Thiorhodovibrio frisius: one gene and its partner. The protein of the gene in region 2 interacts with the protein of the main gene of each other region in a pairwise test. Links are inferred from orthologs where the notes say so. Each region holds a gene or a part of one and is shown on either strand. Other genes may lie near its edges. The genes, in order: rlmKL and typA.

Region 1 (3,351 bases), 870 kb from region 2 along the record:
ACTGGGCTGCGCTGGCGGTAGTGGTGCACTACTTTTTCACCAAGGATTTGCTCCACTTTCTGAATGCTGAAACCGACGGCGTGGTGATGATTTTCCTGCTTGGGCTGACCGCGATTCTGTCTGGGATCCATGCGGATTGGAAAATGGGTCTGTTCGGCGCTTTCCTGATCATGAGCGGCGAGACCATCGGGTGGTTCGATGACAATGCCGTACTCATGGGCATTGTTGGCGGTGCCGCAGCGGTGGCTGTGATTTTGACCCTGTTGGTGCGCTCGAGAGTCACAAGCAGAAAGAAAACCAAGAGCGACGCAGCGGGCGGGATCGAGGCGAACGCCAGCGCCTGATGTGGCGCTGTCTGTCTCGCCAGCGCAGGAGCCGATTTTTGTGCTCGCGGCGCTCAGTGGCGATGACGGAAGCGCCAGCAATGATGAATGCGCGCGTTGCGCTTGAAGTCTCGCGGCAAGGTGCGGGGCTTCAAGTCCTCAATCGCTAGGTCCGCTAGGGCTTCGGTTTCCAGCTTGAAGCGGCGCAGATTGGTGGAGAAGATCAGCTCGCCGTCCGGCTCGAGCAGCCGGGCGGTCTGCTGGATCAGCCTGACATGGTCGCGCTGAATATCGAAGCTGCCGCGCATCCGCTTGGACGTCGAAAAGCTCGGTGGGTCGAGAAAAATCAGCCCGAATTTGTCCCAACGCGGACGCTCGATCCATTGCAGGCAGTCGGCTTGTTCAACTCTGTGCGCGGGTGGCGCGAAGCCGTTGAGCGCCAGATTGCGCTGCGCCCAGTCGCAGTAGGTGCGCGATAGATCGACTGTGAGGGTCGAGAGCGCACCACCCGCTGCGGCATGTACGCTGGCCGCACCTGTGTAGCCGAAGAGATTCAAAAACCGCTTCCCCTGCGCGAGCTGCCCGATGAGCGCGCGGGTCTGGCGGTGGTCGAGAAACAGCCCGGTGTCGAGATGGTCTTGCAGGTTGACCAGAAAGCGCAGCCCGGCTTCGCGCACTTCAAAGAACTGCTCCGCTTGGCCCTGTCTGTCGTATTGCGCGTTGCCGCGTTGGCGCTGTCGCACCTTAAAGAACAGGTTCTCACGCGCGATGCCCAGGGTTTCGCTGATTACCCCCATGGCCTCGCGCAGACGCCGGCGTGCCGCGCGTGGGTCGATGTCGGGCGGTGCAGCATATTCCTGCACATGGGCGAGCCTTTGCATGCCAGCGTCGTGCTCTACGCTAGCGCGAGGTCTCGCGCTCGCCCCCGCCTTCGCGTCAGCCCCGCTGTTGGCGTCCGCTGCGGCAGCCGAGTAGATGTCGATGGCCAGGGCATATTCGGGCAAATCGGCGTCATAGAGCCGATAGCAGCCGATGTCCTGCTGCTTGAGCCAGCTATTCAGGCTTTTCTGATTTTTGCGCAGCCGGTTGGCGAGCATCTCGGCGCCGGGGCCACGGTCCTCGGGTGGCAGCGGGCGCGGGCTGTCATCCACATGCGCCTCAGAGCGGATGTCGAAATGCAGCAACTGGCAGTCGAGCGGGCCGTTGAACAGCCGGTGCATGCGGTGCGCGCGCAGGCCCATGTTGCGGCCAAGCTCGGGGTTGGCGGTCAATACCGCGCCCTGCCAGCCGTCGAAGCGCTCGCGCAGGACCTGTCCGAGCGTGCGGTAGAGCGGCACCAGATTCTCCTTGGCACCGAGGCGTTCGCCATAAGGCGGGTTGCTGATGACCAGCCCCTGCCGCACCTGACCACAGGGCTGGCAGTCGGCCAGCTCGCGGCGCTCGAAATGCAGGCGCCCGGCCAGACCGGCGCGCTCCAGGTTGGCATAGGCCATGCGAATGGCGGCGCTGTCGCGGTCATAGCCGCACAGGCGGCCAAGGCTTTCCAGTCCTTTGCTCGCGCGTGCTTCGGCCTCCTCGCGCAAGCCGTTCCAGGCTGCTGCATCATGTCCGCGCCAGGCGCTAAAGCCCCAGTGCGCGCGGTTTAGCCCAGGCGCGCGGTCGGCGGCCATCAGCGCGGCCTCAATCACTAAGGTACCGGCACCGCACATGGGGTCGACCAGGGCGCCGCCGGCGGCGGCAATCGCAGGCCAGCGCGCGCGCAGCAGCAGGGCGGCGGCCAGGTTCTCCTTGATGCTGGCCGCGCCGGCTTCGGTGCGATAACCGCGCCTGTGCAGCGCATCGCCCGACAGGTCCAGGCTGAGCGCGGCCTGATCGCGAAACAGCCGACAGTAAAGGCGGATGTCGGGCTGGGCGGTATCGACGCTGGGCCTTTGGCCGCTGCGCTCGCGGAACTGATCGACAATGGCATCCTTAATGCGCAGGGCGGCGAAATGGGTGTGATCGATGCCGGAACGGGCGCTGTCGACATGAATTGCCAGGGTTTGCTCCGGCCCCAGATGTTGCGACCAGTCGATGGCGGCGATGCCGGCGTAGAGTGCATCGGGATCGGCAGCGGGCCATTCCGCCAGCGGCAACAGCACCCGGCTGGCGACGCGCGACCACAGGCACACCCGATAGGCATCGGCCAGGGCGCCGGCGCAGGCGACGCCAGCGCGGGTCTCGCGCACCTCGGGGATGCCAAGGCCGCGCAGCTCCTCGGCGAGCAGGGTCTCAAGATGCCGGGCAGCGGTGACGAAAAAGTGGTGCTGATCCGGTGCCTCGCTGGGCGGTGTTGCGAGCTCTAGCACCTCGGCGCCGCCGCTGGTGTGGCCGAGGGAGTCACTGGCGAAGTGACTGGAGGCGTGTCTGGGGGAGTGTCTGGGGTATTGACTGGCGGAGCAGCCTGCGCAGTGATTGGGCTGGCAGGGGTGCCCGCGGGCGGCGCCAAATCTGGCAGCACCTCGCGCACGACCCGGGCCAGAGCCTGAAGCGCCGCCGTGCGCGGAAAGCTGCGGCGATGCACCAGCGAGATGTGCCGCCGCGCATCCGGCAGCGACAGGGGGCGCACGCTGATGCCAGGTGTGTCGCGCCAGCCGCTGTCGAGCGCCAGCGCGGGCACCAGAGTGCAGCCGAAGCCGGCGCGCACCAGATGGCGCAGGGTCTCGAGGCTGGCGGCACTGAGATCGGCTGCCGCGCTGGTGTGTGGGCGTTCGGCCAGGCGGCACACATGCATGACCTGCTGGCTTAAACAGTGTCCCTCAGCCAGCAGCAGCAGGTCGGCCGCCTCGAGGTCGGCATCGGTGATCTTGGGCTTGGCCGCTAGCGGATGCCCGGGCGGATGGGCGAGCCAGAAGGGTTCGTCAAACAGCGGGATCTGGTCGAGATCGGCATCCTCCGCCGGAGTGGCGAGCAGCAGGGCGTCTAGCTCGTGCCGGCGCAAGCGCAGCAGCAGGGCGTCCGTGACCTCTTCGCGCAGGATCAGCTTGAG
Region 2 (3,302 bases):
TGCAATTCACTACCGCCGGAATGGAGCGCGAGCGCGGCGAGGTGCTAGCCGCGCTTGAGCAAGTCGCACGACCCAAGCGCCTGTTGCTGCGCAACGACAGCCCGGTACGCGCGCTGGAGGGGCTGGAGCAACAGGTTGAATGGGTGCTGGGGGATGACCCCGGTGAGATTCGCCTGCGCGAATCCGGGCTTGAGTTCCTGATCGATCCGGTCCATGGGCAGAAAACCGGCTGGTTTTTCGATCAGGCCGACAACCGCGCTGCTCTTCAGCGCTTCCGCCCAAATGGTCGGGTGCTGGATGTGTTCTGCTATCTCGGCGCCTGGGGCCTGACGGCGGCGGCAACCGGGGCCGAGCAGGTCAGCTTCATCGACAGCTCGAGCGAGGCCCTGGCGCGCGTGGGCGCCAGCGCTGATCGCAATGGGCTGGCCGAGCGCATCGGCGAGCTGTTGCAAGGCGATGCTTTCGATGCGCTGCGCCAACTGCGCGACGCCGGAGAACGCTTTAATTGCGTCATTCTCGACCCACCCGCTTTCATCAAGCGACGCAAAGATCAGCGCGACGGTGAGCTGGCTTATCGGCGCCTGAACCGGCTGGGCATGGAACTACTGACTCCGGATGGCTTGCTGGTCAGTTCTTCCTGCTCCCACCACCTGAGTCGCGACTCCTTCCACCGCAACTTGCAGCAAGCAGGGCGCGGTGCCGGGCGCGAGCTACAATTGCTTTACGACGGCGGGCAGGGGCCGGATCACCCCATTCATCCAGCGATTCCCGAGACGGCTTACCTCAAAACGGCTTTTCTGCGCGTGCTTTAGCGCCGAGGTCGCGGCGAATCACTTCGCCACGACACCGACACCTTGATGGCGAAGTCGTGGCGCCCAGCTTGCTCCCGAAAACAACCTTAGCTGCTTGCCCTGCTAGCGCGCTTGCGCTCGTGTTCCTTCAGGAAGCGCTTGCGGATGCGGATGGCGGCCGGCGTAATCTCGACCAGTTCATCATCCTCAATGAACTCCAGCGCCTGTTCGAGTGAGAAGCGGATCGGCGGTGTCAGCAGGATGTTCTCGTCCGAGCCAGCCGCACGGATGTTGGTGAGCTGCTTGGCTTTGAGCGGATTGACGACCAGATCGTTGTCGCGCGAGTGGATGCCGACCACTTGCCCCTCGTAGACTTCCTCGCCGGGCGCGACCAGCAGCCGGCCGCGATCTTGTAGGTTAAAGAGCGCGTAGCCAAGCACCTTGCCCTGGCTGTTGGCGATCATGGCGCCATTGCGGCGCGGCGCGATGCCACCCTGATTGGCCGCGCCATAGTGGTCAAACACATGGTGCTTTAAGCCGGTGCCCGACGTCAGCGACATGAACTCAGTCTGGAAGCCGATTAGCCCGCGCGACGGGATTTCGTAGTCCAGGCGCACCCGGCCCTTGCCATCCGGCACCATGTTCTTTAGCTCCCCCTTGCGCTCGCCAAGCGCCTGCATGATCGCGCCCTGATTGGCTTCCTCAAGGTCGACTGTGAGCTGCTCATAAGGCTCGCAGATGACTCCATCGACCTCGCGGAAAATGACCTCGGGACGCGAGACGGCCATTTCATAGCCCTCGCGGCGCATGTTCTCGAGCAGAATGGACAAATGCAGTTCGCCGCGGCCGGAGACGCGGAATTTTTCCGGATCCGTGCCCTCCTCCACCCGCAACGCAACATTGTGAATCAACTCACGCTCTAGGCGATCCTTGAGCTGGCGACTGGTCAGGTATTTGCCATCCTTGCCGGCAAAAGGTGAGGTGTTGACCTGAAAGGTCATGGTCACCGTCGGTTCATCCACGGTCAGCGGGGGCAGTGCCTCAACCGCATCGGGATGACACAGGGTGTCGGACACGTTGGGCGCATCCATTCCAGTGACGGCCACAATGTCGCCCGCGCGCGCTTCCTTCACCTCGCTGCGCTCCAGCCCCATGTAGCCATAGACCAGCCCGACTTTGGCGCGCTGGCGGTCACCATCGCGCTTGACCACAACCACCTGCTGATTGGGCTTGAGGACACCACGCTGAATCCGTCCGACGCCGATAGCACCAACAAAGGAGCTGTAGTCCAGGGTCGATATCTGCATCTGGAAGGGACCGTCCGGATCCACCGCCGGGGCCGGGCAGTGCTCGACAATGGCCTCAAACAGCGGCGTCATGTCGCCCTCGCGCACCTCTTCGCTCAGGCCGGCGTAGCCGTTGATGGCTGAGGCGTAAACAATCGGAAAATCCAGCTGTTCGTCACTCGCGCCAAGGCGATCAAAGAGATCGAAAACCTGATCGACCACCCAGCTCGGGCGCGCGCCCGGCTTATCGATCTTGTTCACCACCACAATGGGCCGCAGCCCATGCTGAAACGCCTTGGTGGTGACGAAGCGCGTCTGCGGCATGGGGCCTTCCTGCGCATCGACCAGCAGCAGCACCGAGTCCACCATGGACAGCACCCGCTCTACCTCACCGCCAAAGTCGGCGTGGCCCGGGGTATCGACAATATTGATGCGGTAGTCTTGGTCCTTCAGCGTCAGGCGCAGCGCGGTGTTCTTGGACAGGATGGTGATGCCACGCTCTTTTTCCAGGTCGTTGGAATCCATCACCCGTTCGACCGGGCCAAACCGGTCGCCGAGGGTTCCCGATTGTTGCAGAAGCTTATCAACCAAGGTCGTTTTGCCATGGTCGACATGGGCGATAATCGCAATGTTGCGCAGACGTTCGATCACTGAACCGTTACTCCGGAGGGGTCAAAAAAAGCGCGGCCAAGAAGCTGGCCGCGCCGGCGCGAGTATAGCTGGTTCCCTCGGCGGCCGCGCGACTAGCTGACCGCGGCCACAGCGGATCGCGCGTCGCGCGTCGCGCATGGCGAAGATCTCTCGAACACCTGATTGAAAGATTTTCGTAACCTCATCCTAGCTGTTGGTGAAATCCCAGACATCCACAAAGGCTGGCGCTGATGCGGCCTATACGCCATCACCACCGCTCCCAGCGCGTGAAGTCGGGGCCGTCACTCATGGCCACGCCGATCTGATGCACCATGGCTAGTTCGTCGGCAAAGCCCGCCGGGGTCTCATTGGCGCCGACATAATAGAGACGGAAGGTCCCATCTGGCAGCGCTACGACGCGCGGGGTGCCAACCGCAAAGGCATCCCAGCGGCCCGAGCCCTTGGGGGCGTGGGTAAAAATCGACCCATTGCTTTCTGGTCCCGGCTGGCGCTGCCAGTCAAGGCCGTTGTCGGAGATGGCGAGCCCGATCGACCGATAGCCGCCCTCGCCAACGCCCTCGTAGAACATCAGCCA

What was found.
Region 1: the proteins of typA (region 2) and rlmKL interact in binary tests that used the Escherichia coli proteins (3 or more experiments, as listed by UniProt). The link is inferred for Thiorhodovibrio frisius from one-to-one orthologs.

What each region holds. Positions count from the first base shown.
Region 1 is NZ_CP121471.1:1,606,604-1,609,954, forward strand. The notes cover bases 35-3,071. They hold rlmKL (bifunctional 23S rRNA (guanine(2069)-N(7))-methyltransferase RlmK/23S rRNA (guanine(2445)-N(2))-methyltransferase RlmL), read right to left. Parts: upstream 2,672-3,071; coding sequence 398-2,671; downstream 35-397. Other genes in these bases: Thiofri_RS07475 (hypothetical protein), read left to right, coding at 35-344; Thiofri_RS07485 (LysR substrate-binding domain-containing protein), read right to left, coding at 2,665-3,071. In the rest of the region: more of Thiofri_RS07475, read left to right, coding at 1-34; more of Thiofri_RS07485, read right to left, coding at 3,072-3,351. UniProt on the Escherichia coli protein: Specifically methylates the guanine in position 2445 (m2G2445) and the guanine in position 2069 (m7G2069) of 23S rRNA. Methylation occurs before assembly of 23S rRNA into 50S subunits.
Region 2 is NZ_CP121471.1:732,434-735,735, reverse strand. What follows is about bases 314-3,301. They hold typA (translational GTPase TypA), read right to left. Parts: upstream 2,729-3,301; coding sequence 899-2,728; downstream 314-898. Other genes in these bases: Thiofri_RS03710 (glycoside hydrolase family protein), read right to left, coding at 2,976-3,301; Thiofri_RS03720 (class I SAM-dependent rRNA methyltransferase), read left to right, coding at 314-812. In the rest of the region: more of Thiofri_RS03720, read left to right, coding at 1-313; more of Thiofri_RS03710, read right to left, coding at 3,302-3,302. UniProt on the Escherichia coli protein: A 50S ribosomal subunit assembly protein with GTPase and nucleotide-independent chaperone activity, required for 50S subunit assembly at low temperatures, may also play a role in translation.